DNA from 2 places in the Methylobacterium sp. GC_Met_3 genome. Region 1 is predicted to be linked to the other one. Evidence: riboswitches for the same ligand, from Rfam matches in the RefSeq annotation. Region 1 holds a riboswitch; the other holds the start of a gene.
The links. A riboswitch is a leader RNA that binds a small molecule or an ion and turns the genes downstream of it on or off. The one in region 1 is predicted to bind thiamine pyrophosphate.
Positions count from the first base shown of each region.

Region 1 (4,239 bases):
CGCCGGCCGCCGCGGCCTGCACAACCTCCTGCAGCGCATGAGCCGATACCCCGATCAGCGACTCCGTTCCCAGCGCGTCCCGTGCAGCGGCGATCGCCTCCGCATCCGAGCCGCCGCCGAGATGCACTCCGTCGGCGCCGAGCGCCCGGGCCAGAGCGACATCGGCCCCGACTGTCAGGATCCCGCCCGCCGCCCTTACACGCTCGGCCACGGCCTCACCGAGCCGCAATCGGGCCTCGGGCTCCAGGTCGCGGTCGCGGAACCAGATCCAGCGGCCGCTGCCGTCCAGGATCGCCTGGACGGTCTCGGCGAGCGGCCGCGCGTGGCCGTGCCGGTCCGTCACCGCCAGCAGCGGCGACGGGAGCTTCCTCACGAGCCGACGAGGCCGAGTTGTGGGCTCGACGGCTCGGCCCGTCCGCGCCGCGGGATGCGTCCGGCCAGGTACGCGTCGCGCCCGGCCGCCACGGCCCGGCCCATGGCACGGGCCATGCGCACCGGGTCGTCGGCCTTGGCGACCGCGGTGTTGATCAGGCAGGCGGACGCCCCGAGCTCCATGGCGATCACCGCATCCGACGCCGTGCCGATCCCGGCATCGACCACCACGGGCACTTTGGCCCGGCGGCAGATCAGCTCGAGATTGGCCGGGTTGGCCACCCCCATCCCGGAGCCGATCAGCGAGCCCATCGGCATCACGGCGGCGCAGCCGAGATCCTCCAGGCGCTGGCAGACGATCGGGTCGTCGTTGCAATAGGGCAGGACCACGAAGCCGTCGTCCACGAGGTGGCGGCAGGCCTCCATCAACTCGACGACATCCGGGTACAGGGTCTCACGGTCGCCGATCACCTCGACCTTGATCCAGTTGGTGTCCAACGCCTCACGGGCGAGTTCGGCGGTCATGATCGCGTCGCGGGCGGTCTCGCAGCCGGCGGTGTTCGGCAGGAAGCGCCTGCCCTTCAGCAGCGTCACCGTGTCCGAGCCGTGGCCCTGAAGCGAGACCCGGCGGATCGAGGCGGTCACCACCTCGGCTCCGCTCGCCGCGACGGCGTCGCGCATGATCGCCTGTGTGGGATAACCGGCGGTGCCGATGAACAATCGGGACGACAAGCTCACCCCGGCGATGGTGAAGCTGTCGGCCTCCGGATCGGGGCGCAGCGGCGTGACGCTCTGGTCCATGGTCAACCTCCCTGCATGGCGCGGACGATCTCGACGCGGTCGCCCTCGGCGACCGGGGTCTCGCCCCAGTCCCGGCGGCGGAGCACCCGGCCGTTCAGCGCAATGGCGACGCCCTGCGGGCTCTCGATGCCGCTTTCCTCCGCCTCCTGGCGAAACAGGGCGTCCACGGTCCCGGCGTCGCGCTCGCGCGGCTCGCCGTTGATGAACAGCTTCATGCCGAGGCCCTCCAGGGCTCGGCCTGAGCGAACCGCGCCCGGGTGAAGGGACGGGCCACCTCGGGCAATGCGCCGTCCGTCACCAGTTCGGCCACGGCATCGGCGGTGACGGGGGCCAGCAGATAGCCGTTGCGATGATGGCCGGTGGCGGCGACAAGGCCGGGCGCCAGCGTGTCGATGATCGGCGCGTCGTCGTCCGAGGTCGGCCGGTAGCCGCTCCAGACGGCCTCGACGTCCATCTCCTCGATCCCCGGCAGGACCCGGCGCGCGCCTTCGAGCAGCGCGTAGAGGCCGCCCGCGGTGACGCCGGGGCGGAAGCCGCAATCCTCAACGGTGGCGCCGACGATGAGCTGGCCGTCGCTCTTCGGCGCCATGTGGACCTGCTCGGTCCAGACCATCCGGCCGAGCGTGCCCGTCCGGCGCGTGGTGCGCAGGGCCAGGGACTGGCCCTTCAGGGGCCGCACCGGCAGCGACAGGGTTTCCGGCAGCAGCCCACCCTCCCCGCTCCAGGCGCCCGAGGCCAGGATCACGGTCCCGCACCGGATGGCGTGCTCGCCGACGCGGAGGCCCGCGACGCGGCCCCCCGACCAGTCGAGGGCGGTCACCGGGGCGTGCTCGATCAGGCTGACGCCGGCCCGACGGCAGGCCTCCGCCAAAGCGGCCATCACCCGGCACGGATCGACCTGATGGTCCATCGGGCAGTGAACGCCGGCGGTGATCGAAGGGCGCAGGCCGGGCTCCAGGCGCCGGACCTCGCTGCCCGGCAGCCACGTCGCGTCGAGCCCGGAGCGGCGTTGGAGATCGTAGCGGAAGCGCAGGCGCTCGACCTCGTCGCGGCCGACCGCCAGGACCAGCGTGCCGTCCGGCCGGTAGTCGATCGACAGGCCCGCATCGGCCTCCAGGGCATCGCGGAAGGCCGGCCAGCGCCGGAGCGAGTCCAGGGCGAGCGGCAGCAGCGGATCGGAGCCGGGCTCGTGTTCGGCGGCCGGCGCCAGCATCCCGGTGGCCGCGAGGCTCGCGCCCGCGCCGATCGTCTCGCGCTCCAGCACGGTCACGGAACGGCCGGCGCGGGCGAGCCGCCACGCGATCGACAGGCCGATCAGCCCGCCGCCGACAATCGCGATGTCGGTGGCGTCGGGAAGATGGACCTGCTCGCGTGCGCCCGAGGGGCCGCGGCGTTGTCCGATCGGTGACGGGGGGCGGTCCAGGGACACGCGTCTCTCCACAAGATTCCAACGTGGAGATCGGGCCAGGTGCTTCGGTGCGAAGCTGTGGCCTGCCTGTCGGGCGGCCGCGGTCCAATCCCTACGCCGGTATGAGCCGGATCAGGTTCGAAGGATTTCCGCGCCGCAGGTCCTGACGGACGTGCCAGCGGTTTCTCAGCCCCTTGCCGGGGATCTCCCTGGAACAGGCATAGATCTGGTTGCCCGCCTGCCGCCGGTCAACCCCGCCGCCGGGGCGACGACCGGTCTTACGGCGAAAACAGCCGGGTTCCGGTCATGGTCCGGACACCACGCCGCGCGGAATCGGCACCCCACGGCGCCGGCGTCAGGTCCCGCGCACGATCCCTTCATGGGTCCGGGGTCTCATCGCCCAACGGCTGCACCCCCATCCACAGGCTGACCCGCGTGCGCACAATCCTGCTCGTCTGCACACTCGGCTTCCTGGGTGTCACGGCCGTGCAGAAGCTGCGTGAGAGCCTCCGCCCCGTGCCGGCCGCCCTGCTCGTCGCGTCCCAGACGGGGCCGGCCCTCGACGACGCCGTGACGTCGGGCGTCGCGCTTCAGGCTGGCCGCAACGGCCATTTCTTCGTCCAGGCCCTGCTGGACGGCCGTACGCTGCCGATGATGGTGGATACCGGTGCGAGCGCCTGCGCCTTCTCCGAGGAGGATGCGGCACGCATCGGGATCCGGGTCGGCCCCGCGGATTTCACCCGCGTCTGGAACACGGCGAACGGTCGGGTCCGGGTCGCACCGATCCGGATCGCGGTGGTGCAGATCGGATCGATCACGGTGCGGGACGTGGAGGCGGTGGTGATCCCGCGGGGGCTCCTCGCGACCAGCCTGCTGGGGATGTCGTTCCTCGGGCGCCTGCGTGAGTTCAGCGTTGCCGGCAGCACGATGACGCTCCGAGGTTGACCGACCAGGACGCGTCCTCACGTTGCCTTCCGCCTCGCATCAGCGCGAAGACGTGCATGGTATGTGGCTGATAAAAACGAGCTTTATCGCAGTATCTGTCTATATGATCGACTTCAGAAAATCATTTTTTGCCGATCTATAAGTATAAACAATTTATTAATCGTGGATCTTCGGTCGTTTTGCGCGTCCGATGCGCCATGTTATGTGCGCTGGTGATTGCGATTGACCATCGAAATCGACGTGCGGGACAGTTCGATGAAGAAAAAACCCGGGCCTACGATCTGTCTGTCGATGATCGTCAAGGATGAGGCCCACGTTATCCGTCGGTGTCTGGATTCGGTTCGGCCGATTATCGATCACTGGATCATCGTGGATACCGGATCCACGGACGGGACCCAGGACATCATCCGCACGGCGATGGCCGATATGCCGGGCGCCCTCGTCGAGCGGCCCTGGGTCGATTTCGCCACGAACCGGAACGAGGCCCTGAAGCTCGCCCGGCGCCACGGGGATTACGTGCTGATCATCGACGCCGATGACACGCTGATCATCCCGGACGGCTTCACGATGCCGAAGCTGACCGAGGCCGGTTATCGGTTCGAGATCATCGACGCGCATACGCGATACTGGCGCAACCAGCTCGTCAGCAGCCGGAAGGACTGGCGCTATCGGGGCGTCCTGCACGAATTCCTCGCCTGCCCCGACGTCGACGA
Region 1 is NZ_JALNUL010000004.1:26,655-30,893, reverse strand. Features, by position in the region: gene OXS27_RS07355 (thiamine phosphate synthase) at 1-373, opposite strand, end outside; gene OXS27_RS07350 (thiazole synthase) at 370-1,173, opposite strand; gene thiS (sulfur carrier protein ThiS) at 1,176-1,388, opposite strand; gene thiO (glycine oxidase ThiO) at 1,385-2,575, opposite strand; TPP riboswitch at 2,673-2,801, opposite strand; gene OXS27_RS07335 (TIGR02281 family clan AA aspartic protease) at 3,017-3,526, shown strand; gene OXS27_RS07330 (glycosyltransferase) at 3,782-4,239, shown strand, end outside.

Region 2 (4,239 bases), on a different contig from region 1:
GTTCTGGTGATCACGGTGACGTCGCCACTCGCCGCGGCGGACTTGGGCAGTACGGCGGCATCCCGGGCCCGTTTCATCGCGCGGCATTGGTGCGCGATCGCGGAGCGCCTCGAGATCATGCATCAGCGTGGCCTGGTCGAAGAGTCGCGGGACCGCTTCATCATCGTCGCGTTGCGCGGCGCGCCTCAGCGCTACGTGCAGTGCATCTACCACGATCGCGACACACGGATGTTCTGCGAGGCCTCGTCCGGCGCCTACGGTCCAACCGGCGAAGGGCGGCTGCGGCTCGACCCGGCCGAGCGCGCGGCTCTGAACGCGCTCGGCTATGTCCAGGCGAGCCCGCGCAAGAACTTCGCCCGCGAGGTCGAAATCGGGGACCCGCCGGATGTCACCATCGCGGCGGATCTGATGCTCGCGGCTTTGCACGACGGCTACGGTGCCGGCCCGGGATCCGTCATCGAGATCCAGGCTCCCTCCGGCGACGATCCGATCGCTGCCTGTGGCACGCCCGCATCCTGAACGGACCGGGCGTGCCGTCGCCTCACTCGGCGGCGTCGACGTAGAGGTTCCCGCCTTCGGCCAGGAATTCCTGCGACTTCGCCTTCATGCCGGCTTCGGCCTCGGCCTTGGTCATCACGGGCGCCGCACCCACGACCTCGCCGGCCTCCTCCATCGCCAGCACCTCGGCGCGCAGGTCCTGCGTGATCTTCATCGAGCAGAATTTCGGCCCGCACATCGAGCAAAAATGCGCGACCTTGTGGGCGTCCTTGGGCAGGGTCTCGTCGTGGTAGCGGCGGGCCGTATCCGGATCGAGGCCCAGGTTGAACTGGTCCTCCCAGCGGAAGTCGAACCGGGCGCGGCTCAGCGCATCGTCGCGCAGCTGCGCGGCCGGGTGGCCCTTGGCGAGGTCGGCGGCGTGGGCAGCGATCTTGTAGGTGATCACGCCGGTCTTCACGTCGTCCCGGTCGGGCAGGCCGAGATGCTCCTTCGGGGTGACGTAGCAGAGCATCGCGGTGCCGAACCAGCCGATCATCGCGGCGCCGATGCCGGAGGTGATGTGGTCGTAACCGGGGGCGATGTCGGTGGTCAGCGGGCCGAGGGTATAGAACGGCGCCTCGCCGCACTCCCTCAGCTGCTTCTCCATGTTGACCTTGATCTTGTGCATCGGCACGTGGCCGGGGCCCTCGATCATCACTTGGCAGCCCTTGTCCCAGGCGACCTTGGTCAGTTCGCCCAGGGTCTCGAGCTCGCCGAACTGCGCGGCATCGTTGGCGTCGGCGATCGAGCCGGGGCGCAATCCATCGCCCAGCGAAAACGACACGTCGTAGGCCCGCATGATGTCGCAGATCTCGTCGAACCGCTCGTAGAGGAACGATTCGCGGTGCCCGGCGAGGCACCAGCGGGCCATGATCGAGCCACCGCGCGAGACGATGCCGGTGACGCGTCGGGCGGTCAGCGGCACGTGGGCGAGGCGCACGCCGGCATGGATGGTGAAGTAGTCGATGCCCTGCTCGGCCTGCTCGATCAGGGTGTCCTTGAACACCTCCCAGTCGAGCTTGAGCGGATCGCCGCCGACCTTCTCCAGTGCCTGGTAGATCGGCACCGTGCCGATCGGAACCGGGCTGTTCCGGATGATCCACGAGCGGATGTTGTGGATGTTGCGCCCGGTCGACAGGTCCATGACCGTGTCGGCGCCCCAGCGGATCGACCAGACCAGCTTCTCGACCTCTTCGGCGGCCGACGAGGTCACAGCCGAGTTGCCGATATTGGCGTTGATCTTGACCAGGAAATTCCGGCCGATCGCCATCGGCTCCAATTCGGTGTGGTTGATGTTGGCCGGGATGATCGCGCGGCCCCGGGCGATCTCGTCGCGGACGAATTCGGGGGTGATGAAGGGCGGCACCGAAGCGCCGAAGCTCTGGCCGTCGGCGAGCGTGGCCTCAGCGCCCTCCAGCATCTGCTCGCGGCAGGCGTTCTCGCGGTGGGCGACGTAGATCATTTCCTCGGTGATGATTCCGGCGCGGGCGAACTCGTACTGCGTCACCTTTTGGCCGGGCGCCGCCTTGCGGATGGTCCGCTCGGCGGGGCAGGGGGCCACGAGCTTGTCGCCGGCAAAACCGTTATCCTCCGGCTTGACCGCCCGGGGCTCGACCGCCGCGTAGCCGCGGGCCGCGATCCAGGGCTCGCGCACGCCGGTCAGGCCGGCGCTGAGGTCAATGCGTACGTCGGTTTCTGTGTAGGGGCCCGACGGGTCGTAGACCCGCACCGGTGCTTCCTTCGGGTCGGAGAGGGCGATCTCACGATAGGGCACACGGATGTCCGAGCGGCCGGCCGGGCTCGCATAGACCTTGCGCGATCCGGTGACCGGACCGGTGGTCACGGCCTCGGGGTTGCCTGTCACGTCCTTGGGGCGAACGGGTGCGTTCATCGTGGGCCTCTCCTCGCTTCGGAGCGGTCCGGTCCACGCGATGGGTGAGATGAGAGAGCCGGCCGCGAGGCGCGCAGCCGCAGGTTCCCGTCCCTCCGCCGGTATGAGCCGGATCAGGTTCAAGGGTCAGGGCCGGATGCCCAATCTCAGCCCCCTGCGGGGCTCCCCTCGGAACGATTCAAGACTCACGGTTGCCGGTGCCTTTGTCAATGCTGCATAAAACGTCCGAACGACATCCGCTCCGGATGGTCTGGCAGCGTTCCAAGCGGCCCCGATTGCAAGGGCGACCCGGGCGGGCCTAGGGGAGGGCACTCACGCCAAACGCTGCTCACCGCCGTTTCGAATGCGCCTTCTCGCCGCTCTCGTGCTTACCGTACTGCTGCTCTCCGGCTTGGCGCTTGCCGCGCTCGCCCTTGGGCAACGCCGCTTTCTCTATCCGGGCGCCTATCATCCACCGCCCCTCGCGCCGGTGCCGCCGGAGGTCGCGCCGATCACGATCGCCACCAGCGACAGGGAAACCCTGCACGCTCTTTGGCGCGCGCCGCGGCCAGGTTGCGGCATCGTGGTCAGCTTTCACGGCAACGGTGGTCGCCCGGAACCGCATGCAGCGCGCTTCTCTGCAGACCCCTGGCGGGCGGGCGGCTGGGGCCTGCTGACCCCGGCCTATCGCGGTTATCCGGGTTCGACCGGCCATCCCAGCGAAGACGGCCTGATCCGCGACGGTCTGGCCGCCGTGGCGGAGGCGGCGGCGCGGGCGCCGGGTGCGCCGATCCTGCTGCACGGCCATTCCCTCGGGGCAGCCATCGCGGTCGCGGTCGCCGAGCGTTATTCCGCGATCGGGCTCTACCTTGAGGCGCCGTTCGACTCGATGACCCACACGGTGCGGCTGCATGCCCCGCTGGCACCATCCTGGCTCCTGCGCGACACCTACCGCTCGGATCTGCGCATCCGTTCCGGGACGGCGCCGGTCCTGATCGTCCAGGGCCGCGACGATCCGGTGGTGCCGGCCAAGCTTGCTTTGGCGCTCGCTGCCGCGGCCGGACCCCGGGCGCGGATCGAGCTGGTACCGGGCGATCACGTCTCCATCCTGGGCCTCCGGGATCGCGAGGCAGAAGCTACGTTCGGCGCGCGTGTCGGCGGGGGCTGCGCGGCGGCCGAGACGGCGGGGTAGTGGGCGGATGAAGGAGGGCGTGCGTGGTCGGACGGCGGTCCCGGCGCTGGAATGCCGATGATCCCGCGCAGCCGGGCGACGCCGCGCGGGTCGATCCGGTCTGCCCGCTCTGCGAGAGGCCGATCCCACCGCGCGCCCGCTCCAGCCTCCACCATCTGACGCCCAAGCTGAAGGGTGGAACCCATCGTGGCACCGTCCGGCTGCACCAGATCTGCCACTCGGCGATCCACGCCCGCTACAGCGAAGCAGAGATCGCCAACCGGCTCGCCGAGGTCGATGCGCTGCGTACCGATCCGGAGATCGCCCGGTTTCTCGCCTGGGTCCGCGGCAAGCCCGACGATTTTCATGCCGCCACGCGCATGACCCGCGACCGGCGGACCTCGCGCCGCAAGATCTGAGCGGCGAATATTTACGAAGTCTTGGCTACGTCGGCAGATCGATTGTGCCTCGAATCTTGCCGTCAACCACATGGGGTCCAGGATCATCCCTGTATCGGGGATGCGATGATGGCCGGAGCAGCAGACGCACGGGATCGACTGGCCTGGGTCGATATCGCCAAGGGGATCTGCATCCTCCTGGTCGTGATGATGCATGCCGTGACGGGCACCGGCGACGCCATGGGCGGGGAGGGATTCCTCCA
Region 2 is NZ_JALNUL010000021.1:25,897-30,135, forward strand. Features, by position in the region: gene OXS27_RS20935 (hypothetical protein) at 1-519, shown strand, start outside; gene thiC (phosphomethylpyrimidine synthase ThiC) at 542-2,428, opposite strand; TPP riboswitch at 2,502-2,607, opposite strand; gene OXS27_RS20945 (alpha/beta hydrolase) at 2,772-3,599, shown strand; gene OXS27_RS20950 (restriction endonuclease) at 3,623-3,997, shown strand; gene OXS27_RS20955 (acyltransferase family protein) at 4,106-4,239, shown strand, end outside.
Region 2: another riboswitch for thiamine pyrophosphate. It lies ahead of thiC (phosphomethylpyrimidine synthase ThiC); the one in region 1 lies ahead of thiO (glycine oxidase ThiO).